DNA from 2 places in the Streptomyces sp. NPDC018031 genome. Region 1 is predicted to be linked to the other one. Evidence: riboswitches for the same ligand, from Rfam matches in the RefSeq annotation. Region 1 holds a riboswitch; the other holds the start of a gene.

The links. Region 1 has a riboswitch for FMN ahead of ribB (3,4-dihydroxy-2-butanone-4-phosphate synthase). Riboswitches for the same ligand answer to the same signal wherever they lie in the genome.
Region 2: another riboswitch for FMN. It lies ahead of ribD (bifunctional diaminohydroxyphosphoribosylaminopyrimidine deaminase/5-amino-6-(5-phosphoribosylamino)uracil reductase RibD); the one in region 1 lies ahead of ribB (3,4-dihydroxy-2-butanone-4-phosphate synthase).

Annotation. Positions count from the first base shown of each region.
Region 1 covers NZ_JBIRFT010000004.1:231,351-241,432, reverse strand. Annotated here, with positions in the region: gene ACH4B3_RS13375 (LysR family transcriptional regulator) at 1-871, shown strand, start outside; gene ACH4B3_RS13370 (YbhN family protein) at 1,359-2,306, shown strand; gene ACH4B3_RS13365 (endonuclease/exonuclease/phosphatase family protein) at 2,414-3,340, opposite strand; FMN riboswitch at 3,781-3,911, shown strand; gene ribB (3,4-dihydroxy-2-butanone-4-phosphate synthase) at 4,157-4,810, shown strand; gene ACH4B3_RS13355 (MFS transporter) at 5,137-6,690, shown strand; gene ACH4B3_RS13350 (ATP-dependent DNA ligase) at 6,766-8,307, opposite strand; gene ACH4B3_RS13345 (cold-shock protein) at 8,456-8,659, shown strand; gene ACH4B3_RS13340 (DUF2277 domain-containing protein) at 8,790-9,059, opposite strand; gene ACH4B3_RS13335 (VOC family protein) at 9,156-9,563, opposite strand; gene ACH4B3_RS13330 (sigma-70 family RNA polymerase sigma factor) at 9,973-10,082, shown strand, end outside.
Region 2 covers NZ_JBIRFT010000002.1:784,475-794,556, reverse strand. Annotated here, with positions in the region: gene hisG (ATP phosphoribosyltransferase) at 1-535, opposite strand, end outside; gene ACH4B3_RS09815 (phosphoribosyl-ATP diphosphatase) at 634-906, opposite strand; gene ribH (6,7-dimethyl-8-ribityllumazine synthase) at 940-1,425, opposite strand; gene ACH4B3_RS09805 (bifunctional 3,4-dihydroxy-2-butanone-4-phosphate synthase/GTP cyclohydrolase II) at 1,540-2,859, opposite strand; gene ACH4B3_RS09800 (riboflavin synthase) at 2,960-3,583, opposite strand; gene ribD (bifunctional diaminohydroxyphosphoribosylaminopyrimidine deaminase/5-amino-6-(5-phosphoribosylamino)uracil reductase RibD) at 3,585-4,709, opposite strand; FMN riboswitch at 4,865-4,995, opposite strand; gene ACH4B3_RS09790 (MFS transporter) at 5,750-7,057, shown strand; gene ACH4B3_RS09785 (ArsR/SmtB family transcription factor) at 7,065-7,766, shown strand; gene ACH4B3_RS09780 (uracil-xanthine permease family protein) at 7,976-9,364, shown strand; gene ACH4B3_RS09775 (DUF5995 family protein) at 9,529-10,082, shown strand, end outside.

The DNA.
Region 1 (10,082 bases):
GAACGTGCTCTTCACCGCCACCGGTCAGGCGCTGGTCGAGCTGGCGCGCGGCACCCTGGGCAGCTGGCTGGACGGGGTGCACGAGTCGCGCCGCCGGCTCGGCCGGACCCTGATGGTCGGCACCACCCGCTTCACCCTGGCGTACCTGGCCGGGGCCGGGGAGCGGGTGAGCGCGGACTTCCGGCAGCGCGGCATCGAGCTGAAGGTGGGGCACGTCCGCACCCGGGACGTGCTGGCGAAGCTGCGCGCCAAGGAGGTCGACCTGGTGTGCGGCAGCGTGGTGACCAAGCCGGGCGGCGGTGGCAACGAGCTGGACGAGTTCGACGTCATGGAGTGGCGGCGCAGCGGCGTGTCGCTGCTGACCAACCTGCCCCGGGAGCGGCTGCCGGGCCCCACCGTGGAGAGCAGCGAGCTGCGCACCCTGCCGCTGGTGGTGTCCGCCAGCGGGTTGATGGCCGGTGTGCTGCACACCTGGTTCGGCGCCGACTACCGCAACCGGCTGCACATCGCCGCCGAGATCGACACCGTCAACTACGGCTTCGAGCTGCTGCGGTCGGGGTTGCTCCAGGGCTGCATGCTGGTGACCGAGGGCGTCGCCGAGGCGGCCGGTGACCCGCGGGCCTCCCATGGGCGCGGGCTGCGCGCGGTCGACCTGGTGAACGACACCGGGCCCCGGCTGGAGGTGCTGCTGGGCGCGTACACCCGGCGCGGGGAGCGCGCCTGCTACGACCGGTCGCACCCGCTCAACATGCTGTGGGACGCGCTGTCGGAGGAGAACGACCGGTGGCGGCGGGAGCAGCACTGGCCGACCGCCGGCCTGGAGCCGGACCCCTTCGAGCTGGCCAACACCTACGACCCCAGCGAGAGCTGATCCGGCCGGGGCCCTCCCGCCCGGTCCGCCACCGCCCGAGGGGCGGTTCCCGCCCGGTCCGCGACTGCCTGAGGTGCCGTTCCCGCCCGGTCCGCGATCACCTGAGGTGCTGTTTCCCGCCCGCGCCGCGACCGCCTGCCACGCCACCGCCCGGTACGCCGCACCCGGGGCCGTGACCGCCCGGTACGCCGCGACCGCCCGGTATGCCGCGCCCGGCCCGTGCCCGACCCGCCACACCGCCCGATCGGCCGCCGCCCGATCGGCCGCCGCCCGGTACGCGCCGCGCCGCGCCGTCGTCGTCCGCGCCGGGCCACCGCCCGACCCGTGCCCGACCTGGCACCTCCCGGTACGCCGCGCCGGGCCTTCGCCGTCCGCACCGGGCGCCGCCCGCGCCGCGTCGCCGTCCGGCCATCGATGCGTACGGCGCGCGTCGCGCGCCGGTCGCCGCCCCGTAGCGCGTGCCGGAGACCTTTTCGCCATGACGGAGATGACGGAACGGAAGGCTCCGAGGCGGCGGCTGCCGCTCCGTACGCTGCTCTGCCTCGTCCCGGTCGTGGCGGTGGCGGTCTGGGTGGTCCGGCACTGGCCGGTGGTCGCCGAGGGGGCCGAGCAGCTGCCGGCCGCGGATCCCCCGCTGCTGCTGGTGGCCGTCACCACGACCGCGCTGGCCTGGGTCGCGGCGGCCTGCGCCCGGCAGGGCGCGCTGGTGCAGCCGCTGCCCGCGGGGCGGCTGCTGGCCACCCAGTTCGCCGCGGGCGCGGCCAACCACCTGCTGCCCTCCGGGCTGGGCGCCGGGGCGGTCAACCTGCGCTTCATGACCGTGTGCGGGGTGCCGCCGGCGCGGTCCTCGTCCGCCCTGGCGCTGTATCTGATGGCCGAGGTGGTGGGGCGGGTCGGGCTGACCCTGGTGCTGCTGGTGGCCTTCCCGGACGCCCTGCCGCTGCACACCCTGCTGCCGGACGGGGTGGGCTTCCCCGCGGTGGCGCTGGTGGCCGGGGCGGCGCTGCTGGTCCTGGTCCTGGCGGTGGGGGCGCTGCGGAAGGTGGTCCGGGAGTTCCTCGGCACGGTGGTGCGGGAGGCGCGGTCGGTGCACCGCAGGCCGGCCCGGGTGCTGGCGCTGTGGGGCGGGTCGCTGGCCTTCCCGGCGCTGCAGGCCGCCGGCCTGGTGGCGGTCGCCCTCGCGCTGGGCGTGGCGGTGCCGGTGATGCACCTGGCGGTCGCCTATCTGACCGCGAGTGTGGTGGCCGCCGTGGTGCCGACGCCGGGCGGCATCGGATCGGTGGAGGCGGCGCTGGTCGTGGCGCTGGTGGGGGTCGGGGCGACCACCGCGGCGGCCACCGCGGTGGTGCTGGGGTACCGCCTGATCACCGTGTGGCTGCCGCTGCTGCCCGGTGCGCTCACGCTGGGCGCGCTGGTGCGCTGGAAGGTGCTCTGAGGCGGCTTCGGGGCGGTGCCGCCCAGTGCCACCCGGCGCCTCCCCACCCGGCGCCGTCCCCGCCCGGCGCCGTCCCCGTCCGCAGCCGGCCCGGGGCGCCGCCCGGCTCAGCGGGCCGCCGCGTACAGGTCCAGGTCGACCAGGAGGGCCCGGTGGTCGGTGTGGTCCAGATCGAGGAACCGGGTGGCGCGCGGCCGCAGCGTCTCGCTGACCAGGACGTGGTCGATCTGGGCGCCCAGCGGCGGCGCGGTCAGGCTGGGCCAGGTGGGGGTGCGGGCGGCGCCGGTCGCGCGGGCGCTGTCCCGGAGGCCGGTGTCCAGCAGGTCCCGGAACGCGGCGTGGTCCTGGGTGGCGTTGAAGTCGCCGGCGATCAGGGTGGCCCGGTCGTCGCGCCCGGCGGCGAAGTCGCGCAGCCGGCCCAGCTCGGTGCGCCACAGGTCCACCTCGCCGGGCATCGGCGGCATGGGGTGGGCGACCTGCACCCGCACCGGCAGGCCGTTGACCGTCGCCACCGACCGCGGCATCGACAGGGTGCCGGGCAGCGGCCGCTCGTCCCGCAGCGGGTGGGTGCTGAGGATCGCCGAGCCCTCGGCGGGGCTGCCGGTGACGATGTTGCGGTACGGGTAGGCGCGGCGTACCGCGGGCGCGTCGAGCGCCGTCGCGCAGCGGGCGTCGCACTCCTGGACCGCGACCAGGTCCGGCTTCTCCCGGCGCACCACGGTGAGCAGCCCGTCGGTCGCCCCGCCGTACTCCAGGTTGGCGGTGAGCACCCGCAGGGTGGCCACCGGGCGGCCGTACGGTTCGGGCCCGGCCGGCCCGTCGTAGGGCTGGGTGAACCAGCCGGTGGCCGCGGCGGCGACCAGCGCCCAGACGCAGCCGGCCGCCCAGCGCGCGGCGACCGCCAGCACCAGGCCGAGCAGTGCCGGGACCAGCAGCCAGGGCAGGAAGGCCAGCAGCTGGGGGACCGGGGTGACACCGTCGGTGTCGGCGGCCCGGCAGCCGACGACCAGGGTGACCACGGCGAGCGGCGGCATCGCGCACCAGGCGGCGATCCGCCGGCGTCCGGTGGGCAGGCGGAGGAACCGGCCCGGGCGGCCGGGCGTGGCGAAGCGGGGGAGCCGGACGCGGCGGACCGCCCGGGGCCGGCGCCCGGGTCCGGTGCCCGGGCCGGCCGCCGGCCCGTCCGGCGGCCCGTCCGGCGGCCCGGCGCGGTGGGCGGCGGTCCGCGCGGGCGGGTCCGCGGCAGGTCCCTGGCTGACGGACGGCTCCACGCTTCGGCCTCTCGGATCGACGGCGATGACGCCGATTCTCCCCGGCCGGGGTGGTCACCGGCGCGGCGGCCCCGCGGGCGGCGCCCGGCAAGGCTTGTTGACAAACTGTCTGAGAGGAATAGTTGATTCCCATTTCATTTGCTGATGTGACACTTGACACTTCGTCAATACGGGCCGGTGTGCCAAAATGCTGCGCAGAGTATTCGCGTGCTCCGGGGTCGGTGAAACTCCGAACCGGCGGTGAAAGTCCGCGACCCGGCCGAAGCCATCGGCCGGTTGACCCGGTGGAATTCCGGGACCGACGGTCAAAGTCCGGATGGTAGGAAGTACGCGGCGGCACGATGTCCGTGCAGTGGCACGCACGGTGCCGGTCGGTGGCGGGAACCAGTGTCCGCCCGCCGGCCCACCGGGCCCTGTCCACCACGACGGCTGTGTTCGCATCCCCGGAACTGCGCAGGCGGACGGGGAGCGGCACCGCTTCCGGCACTCTCTTCGCTCCCCGTCCGCTTCCGGCAGACCGTTACGGGAGCCGGCCGCCCCGCATGGGCCGGCTGGTCGAGAAGGAGAAGGGCCACACTCATGACTGTGGTGGAGCAGAGCATCGCCACCGAGCGCCTCATGGCGGTGGAGCAGGCGATCGAGGTATTCGCCGACGGCGGTTTCGTGATCGTCTTCGACGGTGAATCGAGGGAGAACGAAGGCGATTTGATGATCGCCGCCGAACATACCGACGAACGTTCACTGAAAGAGATGCTCGATCACACCTCCGGGGTGATCTGCGCGGCCCTTCCCGACGAGCGGGCCGCCGCACTCCGGCTGCCGCAGATGGTCGACGACAACACCGGGTTGCACGAGACCGCCTTCACGGTCTCCGTCGACCTCCGGGCGGGCGGCACCACCGGCATCTCGGTCCAGGAGCGCGCCCGCACCATCCGGGCCCTCGCCGACCCCGCCACCACCCCCGAGGACCTCGGCCGCCCGGGCCACATCTTCCCGGTGCGGGCGATGCCCGGCGGGGTGCTCCAGCGCGACGGGCACACCGAGGCGGCGGTCGACCTGTCCCGGCTGGCCGGGCTGTCCGGCGTCACCACCATGTGCGAGGTGGTCAACCCGGACTGGAGCATGGCCCGCTACGACGACCTGCGCCGACTGGCCGCGCGGCGGCTGCTCCCGCTGATCTCGGTACGCGACGTGGCGGCGTACCGGCTGGCCCGGGCCGCCCAGCGGCTCTGAACCCGCCGGAGGCCGATGCGGGCGGTGCCCGGGAGGCCCGGTACCCCGAGTGCCGGAGCCGGGGGCCGCGGGGCCCCGCCGCCGCTCGGCCGGTGCCGCCCGCGGCCGCCGGCCCGCGGGGCGCGGACCGCAGGGGCCGGCCGGGTCCGGTGCCGCCGGCCGGGTCCGGTGCCGCCCCGGCCACCGGGCCGGTGATCGACTGGTCGGTGGAGGGAGCCGGGTCTACGGTCGAATGAGTCTCGAGCGGACACCAGAGGTCCGCTCGACGACCTGAGCGGAACAACGACGTCCGCTCGGGTCGCTCCCGCCGACCCGGGGGAAGCACCATGGCGAGTTCCCGCCCGGCACAGGACACCGCGTCGACCGCCGACCACGAGACGCACGGCCGCAAGAACGTCGCTCTGACCGTGATCGCCAGCTGCCAGCTCATGGTGGTCCTGGACATCACCATCGTGAACATCGCGCTCCCGCACATCCAGAGCGCGCTGGACTTCTCCACGACCAGCCTGTCCTGGGTGGTCAACGCCTACACCCTCACCTTCGGCGGACTCCTCCTGCTCGGCGGCCGGACCGGCGACATCCTCGGCCGCAGACGGGTCTTCGTCTTCGGGGTGCTGCTGTTCTCGCTCGCCTCGCTGCTCGGCGGCCTCGCCCAGAGCTCCGGCCAGCTGCTGGCCGCACGCGCACTGCAGGGGGTCGGCGGGGCCATCGCGTCCCCCACCTCGCTGGCGCTGATCACCACGACGTTCACCGAGGGCCCGGAGCGCAACCGGGCCTTCGGCGTCTTCGCCGCCGTGTCGTCCGGCGGCGGCGCCATCGGGCTGCTCCTCGGCGGCGTGCTCGTCGAATGGCTCGACTGGCGGTGGATCTTCTTCGTCAACGTCCCCATCGGCCTGCTCATCGCCTTCGCCACGCCACGGGTCATCAGGGAGTCCGAGCGGCACGCCGGCCACTTCGACCTGCTCGGCGCGGTCACCTCCACGCTCGGCATGGCGTCCCTGGTGTACGGGTTCATCCGGGCCGCGCAGGACGGCTGGCTGGACGCGCTCACCCTGACCGCCTTCGGCGCCGCGGTCGTCCTGCTCGCCGCGTTCGTCGCCGTGGAGCGCCGCTCCACCCAGCCCATCACCCCGCTGCGGATGTTCGCCGACCGGAACCGGGCGGGCACCTACGGGATCATGCTCTGCCTGGCGGCCGCCATCTTCGGGATGTTCTTCTTCCTCACCCTGTTCGTCCAGAACGTGCTGGACTACACCCCGATCCAGGCCGGACTGGCCTTCCTGCCGGTGAGCGTGGTGATCGTGGTGGGCGCGGCGCTCGCCGCCCAGCTGCTGCCCCGGTACGGCCCCAAACCGTTCATGGTGGGCGGCGCCCTCGCGGCCGCGGCCGGCATGGCCTGGCTGACGCTGATCGACGCCGACGGCACCTACCTCGGCAGCATCCTCGGGCCGATGCTGCTGTTCGCCCTCGGCATGGGCCTCCAGTTCGTCTCCCTCACCCTGATGGCGGTCTCCGGAGTGCCGCCGCACGAGGCGGGGGCCGCGTCCGGGCTGCTCAACACCACCCAGCAGGTGGGCGGTTCACTGGGGCTGTCCATCCTGGTGACGACCTTCTCCACGGCCAGCCGCAACAAGGCCGAGGACCTGGTGCCGGAGTTCCTGGCCCAGGCCACGCCGCGGGAGCGGCTGGCCTTCCAGCGCACCGGGCAGCTCCCCGAGGCCTGGGCCGACCAGGCCCTCACCTCGGGCGTCACCGCGGCGTTCGTGACGGCCACCGTGCTGACCGCGATCGGGGTGCTGATCGCGGTGTTCGCCATCCAGGTGCGCCCCTCGGACCTGGAGAACCTCAAGGGCACCGGGCCGGGCGGCGCCCCGCCGTGACGGCCCCGCCGCCGGGCACCGGAACGGGTCGGGCTGCCGCCCGCCGGGGCCCGGGGCTCCCGGTGGGCAGGCCGGTCACGGCTCCCGGCGCAGCGCCAGCACCGCGTCGACGGTGTCCGCCTCGGCGGCCGGCTTGTCCTCCCGGTAGCGCACCACCCGGGCGAAGCGCAGCGTCACCCCCGCCGGATAGCGGCTGGACCGCTGGAGGCCGTCGAACGCCACCTCCACCACGAGTTCCGGGCGCACCCGCACCACCCACCCGTCGTCGCTCACCGCGATCCGGCGCAGCGCCCCGGTCTGCCACTCCAGCATCGCGTCCGTCAGCCCCTTGAACGTCTTGCCGAGCATCACGAAGGTGCCGTCCGGCCGCCGGGCGCCCAGGTGCAGGTTGGACAGCTTCCCGGTGCGCCGGCCGTGTCCCCACTCGGCGCCCAGCACCACCAAATCCAGGGTGTGCACCGGCTTCACCTTCAGCCAGGAGGCGCCCCGCCGCCCCGCGCCGTACGGCGCGTCCAGGGCCTTGACCACCACTCCCTCGTGCCCCAGCGCCAGCACCTCGGCGGCGAACGCGCGCACCTCCTGCCGGGTCGCCGCGGCGGCCGGGTCCGCGGCCACCACCCGCCGCACCCGCCGGGGCGCGGGCGCGATCCGCGCCAGCTCGGCGTGGCGCTCCCGGGCCGGCAGTCCGAGCAGGTCCCGCCCGTCCACCGAGAGCAGGTCGAAGAAGACCGGGGAGAGCGGGAGGGTCGCCTGCGCCCCGGGCACGTCCAGCCGTGACCCCACCCGCCCGGCGACCTCCTGGAAGGGCCGGGGCCGGCCGTCCGGCCCCAGCGCGATCACCTCGCCGTCCAGCACCGCCCGGTCCACCGCCAGCTCCAGCGCCGCGGTCACCACGTCCGGCAGCCGTCCGGTGATCTCGTCCAGGGTCCGGGTGAAGATCCGTACCGTGGAGCCGTCCCGGTGCACCTGCACCCGGATGCCGTCGAGCTTCTCCTCCACGGCACACGGACCGAGCCGGTCGAGCGCCTCGTCGACGTCCCGGGCGGACTGCGCGAGCATCGGGAGCACCGGCCGCCCGACCTCCAGCCGGAAGTCCGCCAGCGCCTCCGTGCCGCGGGCCAGCAGCTCCCGCGCCACCGCGCCCAGCGATCCGCCGAGCATCACCGCCCGGCGCACCTCCTCGGGCGCCGCGCCCACCGCCGCCGCGAGCCCTTCCACGGCGAGCGCGTCGAGCGCGCCCTGCCGCAGCTCGCCGCCGATCAGCCGGCGCAGGAAGCCCTGCTCCTCCTCGGTGGCGGCGGCCAGCAGGGAGTGCAGCAGCCGTTTGCGCTCGCCCGCCGCGCCCTTGCCGGCCACGGCCGCGATCCGGTCCAGCGCGGCGTCCACCTCGGCCACCTCCAGCCGGGCCTCCGGGGCGGGCGGCGGGCCGTCGCGCAGCGCGCTCCAGCCCACGCCGGTACGCCGCTGCGGCAGCCTGCCCGCCAGATAGGTGATCACCACCGGTGCCTCGCCGGGCGGGGTCCGGGTGAACAGGCGGGCGAGCGCCGCGACCTTCTCCGAGCGGGCGGAGGTGGCCGCGACCTCGGCGGAGGTCCGGGCGACGTCGGCCAGCAGCATGCCCCCATCCTCGCTCCGCCCGGCCGCCCGCGCAGATCCGTGGTGGTGCGGACACGCCGTCGTCCGGGTGACGGTGACGGGCGGGGCGCGGGCGGGAGGGTAGTCCTACAGGTGGTTACACCCTGGTACGACCCCCAAGGAGCAAGAGATGGCGCAGGGCACCGTGAAGTGGTTCAACAGCGAGAAGGGATACGGCTTCATCGCGGTCGACGGTGGCGGACCGGACGTGTTCGTGCACTACAGCGCGATCTCCGCGACCGGGTACCGCAGCCTGGACGAGAACCAGCGCGTCGAGTTCGAGGTGGCCCAGGGAGACCGCGGCCCCCAGGCGGACCAGGTCCGCTCGATCTGATCCCGCCGGGCCCGGACCCGGCGGCGGACCCCCGCCCCGTCCCGGCCCGAGCGGATTCCCGAACCTCCCCCGGCCCCGGTCCGCGGCCCCCGCGCCGCCCCGGGCCGGGGTCCGGGAGCCGGCGCCGGTGTCATCCGGTCCCGGGCCCCGCGGCGTCGGTGGCCCGGGGCCGGACGCCGTCCCCCGCCGGGCGCGAGCCGCGCACCTCCAGCCCGGCGAGCAGATCGCGGGTCGCCTCGGTCACGGCCCGCACCGCCGCGTCGAACACCTCGCGGTTGTGGGCGGCCGGCGCCCGGAACCCGGACACCTTGCGGACGTACTGAAGCGCGGCCGCCCGGATGTCGTCGTCACCGACCTCGGGCGTCACGGGGGGCCGGAGTGTCTTGATGCTTCGGCACATGCTCCCGTCCTCCTCCTCTTCCTCCCTCTTCCTCTTCCTCTTTCCTTCTATGGTCGCCTCCGCCGGGTTCCCCGGCCGAGGCGATGCCGCGTCGCCTCACTGCCCCTGGACGGCCGACATGTCCATGTAGATGACCTCCCAGAGGTGGCCGTCCAGGTCCTCGAAACCGCGGGCGTACATGAAGCCCTGGTCGTCGGGCTCCTTGGACTGCCGGGCCCCGGCGGCGAGCGCGCTGTCGACCAGCTCGTCGACCCGCTCCCGGGTCTCCGCGCTCAGGGCCACGATGACCTCCGCGGTCCGGTGCGCGTCGGCCGTCTCCTTACGGGTGAAGGTGGCGAAGAACGGCTCCGTCAGCAGCATCGCGAAGACGTTGTCGTCGATCACCAGGCAGGCGGCGTTGTCGTCGGTGAACTGCGGGTTGAACGAGTAGCCGAGCTTCTCGAAGAACCCGATGGACCTGGCGAGGTCCTTGACCGGCAGGTTGACGAAGATCTGGGTGCTCATCCGGTGCCTCGTTCCGTCAGGGGCCGCCGTGCGGGCGGCCTGTTGCAGGGGTAGACGACGCCGCCGCGGAAAACTCATCGGCGCCGCGGACCGGATCCGGAGGAATCTCCGGACGGTGCCGGCCCGGGCCCCGGCTGGGACTCCGGGCCCCGGCTGGGACTCCGGACCCCGGCGGGATTCCGGGTGTCGGCCCGGACTTCGGACCCTGGCCGGGATTCCGGGTGCCGGCCCGGACTTCGGGTGCGGCTCCGAGCCCTTGTCGTCCCGGAGTGCCTCGGGTGCCGGCTGGGCCCCGCGGCGGTGCTTGCGGGGCCCGGGGGCCCGGGGCGGGGCGCCGCGCTCCGGCGCCCGGTGGCGATGTCAGTGGTGCGTCCTACGCTGAAAACGAGTGGGAGGGGTGTGAGGATCCTTGACGAGTGATCTCACCGCGACGGCGGGCACGACCCGCGCCGACGTGGGCGACACGGCCGGTGCGGACCTGGAGGCGCGGCTGGAGCGGCACCGCGTCGAACTGACCGG
Region 2 (10,082 bases), on a different contig from region 1:
CCTCGGACTCCAGGATCGGCTCGCCGATGATCTCCAGGCCGGCGTTGCGCAGGGTGGTGCCGGTCTCCACCACGTCCGCGATGATCTCGGCGACGCCGAGCTGGATGGCCGTCTCCACGGCCCCGTCGAGCCGGACCACGGAGGCGTCCACGCCGTTGTCGGCGAGGTGCTTGGAGACCAGGCCGGAGAACGAGGTGGCCACCGTCATGCCGCCGAAGTCCTGCACGCCCTTGGCGGTGCCGGGCCGGGTGGCGTAGCGGAAGGTGGAGCCGGCGAAGCCCAGCTGCATGATCTCCTCGGCCTGGGAGCCGGAGTCGAGCAGCAGGTCGCGGCCGGTGATGCCGATGTCCAGGCGCCCGGAGCCGACGTACACGGCGATGTCGCGCGGGCGGAGGAAGAAGAACTCGACCTCGTTGCCGGAGTCGACCAGGACGAGTTCCCTGCGGTCCTTGCGCTGCCGGTAGCCGGCCTCATGGAGCATCGCCGACGCAGGCTCGGACAGTGAACCCTTGTTGGGGACGGCGATGCGCAGCATGGAGGCGTCTTCCTTCGTACGTCGGGGTGTCGGGGTGGTGCGTGGTCGGGTCCGGCGGGCAACCGGGCCCGCGGGGGCGGGCGGTGGAGCTGCCGGGATCAGAGATGAGCGTATACGTCGTCCAGGGAGATGCCCCGGGCGACCATCATCACCTGAAGGTGGTACAGCAGCTGGGAGATCTCCTCGGCGGTGCGGTCGGCGCCCTCGTGTTCGGCGGCCATCCACACCTCCGCCGCCTCTTCGACGACCTTCTTGCCGATCGCGTGCACGCCCTTGCCCACCAGCTCGGCGGTGCGGGAGGTGCTGGGGTCGCCGGTGGCGGCCTTCTGCTGGAGCTCGGTGAAGAGCTCCTCGAATGTCTTGTTGGCCATGGTGGTCCTAGCCTACTTCGGTCCCGGACGCGCTCAGCGCCAGGGCTCCGAGACCGTGCGCAGCGTGGCGGCGGTGGCGACCGCGGCGGTGACCGCCTCGTGGCCCTTGTCCTCGTTGGAGCCGGGCAGCCCGGCCCGGTCCAGGGCCTGCTCCTCGGTGTCGCAGGTCAGTACGCCGAAGCCGATGGGGACCCCGGTGTCGATGCTGACCTGGGTCAGGCCCTGGGTGACGCCCTGGCAGACGTATTCGAAGTGCGGGGTGCCGCCGCGGATGACGACGCCGAGGGCGACCACCGCGTCGTAGCCGCGGTCGGCCAGCACCTTGGCCACCACCGGCAGCTCGAAGCTGCCCGGGACGCGCAGCACGGTGGGCTCGTCGATGCCGAGTTCGCCGAGCGCGCGCAGCGCACCGGCCATCAGTCCGTCCATCACCTCGGTGTGCCACTGCGCGGCGATCACGGCCACGCGCAGGTCGCCGCAGTTCCGCACGGTCAGCTCGGGGGCGCCCTTACCGCTCATGTCTCTCCTCAGTACTGGTTGGTGCCGGTGTTGCCGGTGGTGCTGGATGTGCTGGTGTTTGCCGGTGGTGCTGGGTGTGCTGGTGTTTGCCGGTGCGGCCGGCGGTCCGGGCCGTCAGGGCCGGCGGGCCGCGGACACCGGGACGTCGTGCTCGCCGTGCCCGGCGCGCTCGGCGCGTCCGCCGTCCAGCCAGGGCAGGTCGTGCCCCATCCGGTCCCGCTTGGTCCGCAGGTAGCGCAGGTTGTGCTCACCGGCCTGGACCGGCATCGGCTCCCGGCCGGTGACCCGCAGCCCGTACCGGACCATGGCGGAGGTCTTCTCCGGGTTGTTGGTCATCAGCCGCATCGAGCGCACCCCGAGGTCGGCGAGCATCTGGGCGCCCGCCGCGTAGTCCCGGGCGTCCGCGGGCAGGCCGAGTTCCAGGTTGGCGTCGAGGGTGTCCCGGCCGAGTTCCTGCAGCTCGTAGGCGCGCAGCTTGGACAGCAGCCCGATGCCGCGGCCCTCGTGGCCACGGAGGTAGAGCACCACGCCCCGGCCCTCGGCGGCGATCCGCTCCAGTGCGGTGTTCAACTGCGGTCCGCAGTCGCAGCGCAGGGATCCGAAGATGTCTCCGGTCAGGCACTCGGAGTGGACCCGGACCAGTACGTCCTCGCCGTCCCCGAGGTCGCCCGCGACCAGCGCGACGTGCTCGACCCCGTCGGTGGTGGAGCGGTAGCCGTACGCGCGGAACTCGCCGGCGGCGGTGGGCAGCCGGGTCTCGGCCTCGCGGCGCACGGTGGGCTCGGAGGACCGGCGGTAGGCGATCAGGTCCTCGATGGAGATGATGGCCAGCCCGTGCCTGCGGGCGAACGCCACCAGCTCCGGCAGGCGCAGCATGACCCCGTCCTCGCCCGCGATCTCCACGATCGCGGCCGCCGGGCGCAGCCCGGCGAGCCGGGCGAGGTCCACTCCGGCCTCGGTGTGCCCGTTGCGGACCAGGACCCCGCCGGGCCGGGCGCGCAGCGGGAAGATGTGGCCGGGCCGGGCGAAGTCGCCGGGCACGCTCGCCGGGTCGGCGAGCAGCCGCAGGGTGGTGGCGCGGTCCGCGGCGGAGATGCCGGTGCTCACCCCGTGCGCGGCGGTGGCGTCGACCGAGACGGTGAACGCGGTGCGCATGCTCTCGGTGTTCTGCCGCACCATCTGGGGCAGCTCCAGCCGGTCGAGGTCGGTGCCCTCGAGGGTGGCGCAGACCAGGCCGCGGCACTCGCTCATCATGAAGGCGACGATCTCGGGGGTCACCTTCTCGGCGGCGACGATCAGGTCGCCCTCGTTCTCCCGGTCCTCGTCGTCCACGACCACCACGGGCCGGCCGGCGGCGATCTCCGCGATCGCGCGCTCCACGGGGTCGAGGACCAGGTCGTCGGTCCAGTTCCGTACATGCGGCAGGACGGTCATGCCCGGCCTCCTTCGTTGACGTGCGAGTGGCGCTCGGCAGCGCCCTTTCCGGCGCGGGGGCGCGCGGGCCGGTGCCCGGCGCCCCGTCGCGGCCCGCCGCTCACTCGACCGGATCCTTCTTCTCGGTGCCGTACGCGCCCTGGCCCATGAGCCGTTCCACGTACTTGGCGATGACGTCGACCTCCAGGTTGACCGGGTCTCCGGCCTGCTTGGTGCCGAGGGTGGTGAGCGCGAGGGTGGTCGGGATGAGGCTGACGGTGAAGTACTCGTCGGTCGCCTCGACGACCGTCAGGCTGATGCCGTCGACGGTGATCGAGCCCTTCTCCACCACGTACCGCGCGAGGGCGGGCGGCAGCGAGATCTTGACGATCTCCCAGTGCTCGGCCGGGGTCCGGTCGAGGATGGCGCCGGTGCCGTCCACATGGCCCTGGACGAGGTGGCCGCCGAGCCGCCCGCCCAGCTCCATCGGGCGCTCCAGGTTGACCCGGGAGCCCGGGACCAGCGCGCCCAGGCTGGAGCGCTTGAGCGTCTCGGCCATCACATCGGCGGTGAACTCGCCGTCGGCGGTGTCCACGACGGTCAGGCAGACGCCGTTGACGGCGATGGAGTCACCGTGGCCGGCGCCCTGGGTGACGAGGGGGCCGCGGAGCCGGAAGCGGGAAGCGTCCGCGAGCTCCTCGACGGCGACGACTTCACCCAGTTCTTCAACGATGCCCGTGAACACGTCAGTTCTCCTCGGAGTCGGTCGGTACGGCGGGTACGGCGGGTACGGCGGTGACACGCAGGTCCGGGCCGAGCCGGACGGTGTCGGTCACGTCCAGGCGCAACGCCTGGGTGATGGTGCTGATTCCGGCGCCGGTGAGCGCGGCGGGGCCGTCGCCGAGGAGCACCGGAGCGAGGTAGCCCACGACCTTGTCGACGGCGCCGGCGGCCAGGAAGGCGCCGGCGAGCGCGGGGCCGCCCTCCAGCAGCAGGGACCGTACGCCGCGTTCGTGGAGCGCGCCCAGGAGGGCGGCCAGGTCCAGGCCGCGGCCGTCGGCGGCGCGGGGCAGCCGCAGGATCCCCGCCGGGGTGCCCGCCAGGTGGCTGGTGTCGGTGTCCCGGGCGACCGCGATCAGGGTCGGCGCGGTGTCGTCCAGCACCCGGGCGCCCGGGTGCACCGCGGTGCCGCCGGAGTCCAGCACCACCCGGAGGGGCTGGGCCACCCCGGGGTCACCGGTCCTGGCCGACAGCTGCGGGTCGTCGGCGCGCGCGGTGCCCGAGCCGACCAGTACCGCGTCGGCCTCGGCGCGCAGCCGGTGCACGTCGGCGCGGGACTCGGGGGAGGTGATCCAGCGGCTGGTGCCGTCGGCCGCGGCGCTGCGCCCGTCCAGGGTCGCGGCGTACTTCCAGAGCACGAAGGGGCGGTGGCGCAGTACCGAGGTCAGCCACGCCTCGTTGCCGGCGGCCGCCTCGTCGGCGAGCACCCCGCCCTCCACCTCGACCCCGGCGGCCAGCAGGGTGCCGGCGCCGCCGGTGGCGACGGGCGTCGGGTCGGCGACGGCGTAGACCACCCGGGTCACACCGGCCGCGATCAGCGCCTGCGAGCAGGGGCCGGTGCGTCCGGTGTGGTCACAGGGTTCGAGGGTGACGACGGCGGTGCCCCCGCGGGCCCGTTCGCCGGCCGCGCGGAGCGCCTCCACCTCGGCGTGCGGGCCGCCCGCGCGCCGGTGCCAGCCCTCGCCGGCCGCCTCGCCGCGCGCGTCGAGGACGACGCAGCCGACGACCGGGTTGGGGCTGGTGTGGCCGAGGCCGCGGGCGGCCAGCTCGATGGCACGGCGCATCGCGCGCGTTTCGGCTGCGGTGGCCACCGGGTCCTCCTGCCTCTTCGGGCACGGACTCCGGGGCTGTCGGACACGACAGAAGCGGGAACACGGCACCGCGGGTACGCCACGGCCTTCGGGTACGGCGCATCCCGAGAACGGGGACGGGCCGCCGACGGAGCGGCGCACCGGTGCTTCGCCCGCCGCGCACTGCCTCCCATCCGGACTTTAACCGTCGGTCCAGGAGTTTCACCTGGTCAACCGGCCGCTGGCGGCGGACGGGTCGCGGACTGTAACCGCCGGTTCGGATTTTCACCGACCCCGGAGTGCGCTGACGTCACTGGTACGCCACCAGTGTGCCATGGGCGGTCGAGACGGGTGGCGCGGCCCTGGTGTGGCCTCTCTCACCCGTGCGGCCGGCCGGCGCGGTCGCCCGGGCCGGCCGGCCCGGGGCCACGGCCGGGTGTCGTGCGCGAGTGCCGGCCGCGGGGACAAAGGTGCGGGGGTTCCGCGCCGTCCCCCCGGTGGCGCAGCCTGCGGCACCCCGACCACCACGGAGGTCCCGTTGTCGAGCCGTCCCACGCGGCGGCGCAGCCACCACCACCCCGCCCATCGGGGTCGCGGCCTAGAGCCGTCCCGCACGGTGGCGGAGTCGGTGCGACCCCGACCACCACGGAGGTCCCGGCGTGAAGCCCTCCCGCAGGGCGGCGCAGCCAGTGGCACCCCGACCACCGGGGCTCGCGCGTAGAGCGGTCCCGCACGGTGACGCAGTCGACGGCACCCCGGCCACTGGGGGGGTCGCAGCGTAGAGCGGTCCCGCACGGCGGCGCAGCCTGCACCACCCCGACCAGCGGAGAGGCCCCGACGGTGAAGCCCTCCCGCAGGGTGACGCAGCCAGTGGCACCCCAACTACCACGGAGGTCCCGGCGGCGAGCCGTCCCGCACGGTGGCGGAGCCGGTTGCGGGGAAGGGTCTGTCAGGCAAGGTTCCTGATAGTTTCGCGCGGGCGCCGGCGCGAACGCCTCGCCGCGCCCCGCCCGGGGCCCGGGCGAACGGCGGAGTCCCGGTGGACGGGGAGGGTGACGGGCATGGCGGACGGCGACGGCTCGGTGCGCGGACCGGGGGCGGCGGTACGGCGGGCACGGATCGCGGTCGCCGCGGTCTTCGCCGTGCACGGCGCCGTCACCGGCAGCTTCGCCACCCGCATCCCCTGGATCTCCGAGCGGCTGGACATCAGCGCCGGCCAGCTGGGGCTGGCCCTCGCCTTCCCGGCGATCGGCGCCTCCGTCGCGATGCCGCTGGCCGGCCGGATCAGCCACCGGTTCGGTGCCCGCACCGCGCTGCGCGGGCTGCTGGCCCTGTGGTGCGCGTCGCTGGCGCTGCCGGCGGCCGCCCCCGGCCTGGTGTGGCTGTGCGGGGCGCTGCTGCTGTTCGGCGCCACCGCCGGGATGTCGGACGTCGCGATGAACGCGCTCGGGGTGGACATCGAGCAGCGGCTGGGCCGGCCGATCATGTCGGGCCTGCACGGCATGTGGAGCGTCGGCGCCCTGCTGGGCTCCGCGGCGGGCACGGTCGCCGCGCACGCCGGGACCGACGCCCGGGTGCACCTGTCCGCCACCGCCGTCGTCCTGGTGGCCCTCGGGGCGGTCGCCTGCCGGTGGGTGCTGGACCCGGGCGCGGACGGCGCCGGGCCGGGGGCGGGCGCCGAGGAGGAGCCGCCGCCGCACTTCGCGTTGCCGCCCCGCTCCGCGCTGGCCATCGGCGCGGTCGGGTTCTGCGCGGTCTTCGCCGAGGGCGCGAGTCTGGACTGGTCGGCGGTGTACCTGCGGGAGGTGCTCGACTCCTCCCCGGGGCTGGCCGCCGCCTGCACCACGGCGTTCGCCTGCACCATGGCCGCCGCGCGGCTGGTCGGCGACGCGGTGGTGGCCCGGCTGGGGCCGGTGCGCACGGTCCGCGCGGGCGGCGTGCTCGCCACCGCCGGCGGGCTGCTGGTGGTCACGGCGCCGGGCGTCGGGTTCGCCATCGGCGGCTTCGGGCTGATCGGGCTGGGCATCGCGGTGGTGGTGCCGCTGGCGTTCGCCGCCGCCGGCCGCAGAGGCCCGTCACCCAGCCAGTCCATCGCGGGCGTGGCCACCATCACCTACACCTCGGGGCTGATCGCCCCGGCCGCCATCGGGTCGATCGCCGACCGGACTTCGCTGACGGTCTCCTTCGCCCTGGTGACGGTGCTGGCCGTGGGGCTGATCGGCGGGGCCGGGGTGCTGCGGACCGGCGGTGGCCGGGACGTGCGGGGCGGCCCCGAGCCGGACCGGCGGGACGAAACGGATGACGGCGGGCGGGACCCGGCCGGCCGGTCCGCACCCTTCGGCGAGTCCCGAAACGTCCCGGGCGGATGATGGCCGGATGACGCACCCCGAGCACAGTGGACCGCAGCTCGCCCGGCTGGCGGGACTGCTGGCCGACGACACCCGCGCCCGGTTCTGCCTCGCCCTGCTGGACGGGCGGGCCTGGACGGCGGGCGAACTCGCCCGGCACGCCGGCATCGCCCCCTCCACGGCCAGCGAACACCTCAGCCGGCTGGTCGACGGCGGCCTGCTGGCCGAGGAGCGGCAGGGCCGCCACCGCTATCTGCGGCTGGCCGGTCCGCACATCGCGCAGCTGATCGAGGACCTGTCCGCGCACGCCGCCCCCGCTCCCCCGCCGCGCTCGCTGCGCGCCGCCGGGGCGAGCGGCGCCATGGCCCGGGCCCGCACCTGCTACGACCATCTCGCCGGCCGGCTGGCCACCGAGATCACCTCGGCCCTGTTCGCCCGCGGCCTGCTCCAGCAGGAGACCGGGTTCGCGCTGACCGACGCCGGCATGGGGTGGTTCGGCGAGCTGGGCATCGATCTGGCGGCCGCCCGCGGGCGCCGGCCGCTGGTGCGCAGCTGTCTGGACTGGACGGAGCGGAAGCCGCACCTGGCCGGGGCCGCCGGGGCCGCGCTGTGCCGTCACGCGCTGGACACCGGCTGGTGCGTACGCATCGGCAGCCGGCGGGCGCTGCGGGTGACGGAGGAGGGGCGGCGGGCGTTCCGGGAGCTGCTCGGCGTGCGCGTCCCGGACTGATCCGGCCGCCCGGCGCGCGCGTTCCCAGAGCTGCTCGGCGTCCGCGTCCCCGGCCCCTCCGTCCGCCCGGCCCGGAGCGGGGACGACCGCCCGGGCCACCGGACCCGGTGCCTCCGCCCGGCACGGAGCCGGGGTGAACGACGGGAACCGGCCATTAACATTGCTCCGATTTCCTCGAACACCCCCCGAACGGATGAAGTGGAGCAGTCATGGGCCTGGGCGTGCGCTGGACCCTGCACGGCGACGGGCGCACCCCCGCCCCGGGAGCCGTGGTCCGGCCCGATGAGCGGCTCTCCTGGCCGCGGACGGCGGGGCTGGGCGCGCAGCACGTGGTCGCGATGTTCGGCGCGTCGTTCGTCGCGCCGGTGCTGATGGGCCTCGACCCGAACCTCGCCATCATGATGTCCGGTGTGGCCACCATGCTGTTCCTGCTGGCCACCCGGGGCCGGGTGCCCAGCTATCTGGGCTGCAGCCTGTCCTTCGTGGGGGTGGCCGCGGTGATCCGCGCCCAGGGCGGCGGCAGCGCCGCCGTGACCGGCGCGATCCTGGTGGTCGGCGCCGTGCTGCTGCTGGCCGGTCTGGCGGTGCGGAAGTTCGGGGCCGGCATCATCCACGCCACCATGCCGCCGGTGGTCACCGGCGCGGTGGTGATGCTGATCGGCTTCAACCTGGCGCCGGTCACCGCCAGCACCTACTGGCCCACCGACCAGTGGACCGCGCTGCTGACCATGCTGTTCACCGGGCTCGCCGTGGTCTGCCTGCGCGGCTTCTGGTCCCGGATCGCGATCTTCCTGGGCCTGGTCTTCGGCTACGTCCTCTCCTGGGTGCTGGACCGCGTCTTCGGCCGGATCCACTCGGTCAACGGCGGCCCCGAGGCGGTGGACCACTGGCGGCTGGACCTGTCCGGTGTGGGCGAGGCCGACTGGATCGGGCTGCCGTCGCTGCACGCCCCGAGCTTCGAGTGGTCCGCGATCCTGGTCGCGCTGCCCGTGGTGATCGCCCTGGTCGCCGAGAACGCGGGCCATGTGAAGGCGGTCGGCGAGATGATCGGCGACCCGCTGGACGACAAGCTGGGCACCGCGATCGCGGCGGACGGCGTGGCCACCGTGCTGTCCACCTCCGTCGGCGGGCCGGCCAACACCACGTACTCGGAGAACATCGGCGTCATGGCCGCCACCCGGGTCTACTCCACCGCCGCCTACTGGGCCGCGGCCTGCTTCGCGCTGCTGTTCGGCCTCTGCCCCAAGTTCGGCGCCGTGGTGGCGGCGATCCCCGGTGGAGTGCTGGGCGGCATCACGGTGATCCTGTACGGCATGATCGGCCTGCTGGGCGCGCAGATCTGGGTGCACAACGACGTGGACCTGCGCAACCCGCTCAACCTGGTGCCGGTGGCCGCGGGCGTCATCATCGGCGTCGGCGGGGTGAGCCTGAAGATCAGCGACAACTTCGAGCTGGGCGGAATCGCGCTGGGCACCATCGTGGTCATCACCGGCTACCACGTGCTGCGCGCCCTGGCCCCGGCCCACCTCAAGCGGCAGGAGCCGCTGCTGGATTCGGGCACCAGCGCCTACGACGACCAGGAGGCGGCCGGCTCCTGACGCCGCCCGCTCCGGACGCCGCCGCCCGGCGGCGGGGCCGCCCCCGGTGCCCCCCGCCGCCCGCGGTGGCGTCCGTCAGCCCGGCCCCGTCCGGTTGGCCCTTTCCGGGGAAGCGGCGGCGCGCGGCCGCCGGAAGGCCGGGCGGCGCTGGGACGCTGGCCGGCATGACTTCGACCGGGGAGCGGATCCGGCCGCCCGTCGCGGCCCACGGGCCGGCGGCCGTGGACCGGGTGGTGGCGCGGATGCGCGGGATCGGCGCGGCGCTGCCCGCGCGCGACGGGGTGGCGGTCTTCAACCGGGTGTACCTCGAGGTCACCGAGGAACTGGGCCGCCGTCTGGACGGCGGGTACTTCCGGGATCCGGCGGCCGCCGGGGAACTCGCCGAACGGTTCGCGACGCGCTACCTGGACGCGCTGGACGCCGTGGCGGCGGGCCGGTCGGCGCCCGCCTGCTGGCGCCCGCTGTTCGAACTGCGGCGGCACCCGTCGGTACGGCCGCTGCAGTTCGCGCTGGCCGGCGTCAACGCGCACATCGGCCATGACCTGGCGCTGGCGCTGGTGGACACCTGCCGGGCCCGGGATGCCGAGCCGGCCGCGCTGGAGGCCGACTTCGACCGGGTCGGGGAACTGCTCGCCGGGATGGAGGAGCGGATCCGGGAGGAGCTGATGCCCGGCCCGGACCTGCTGGACGTCGCCGATCCGCTGACCCATGTGGTGGG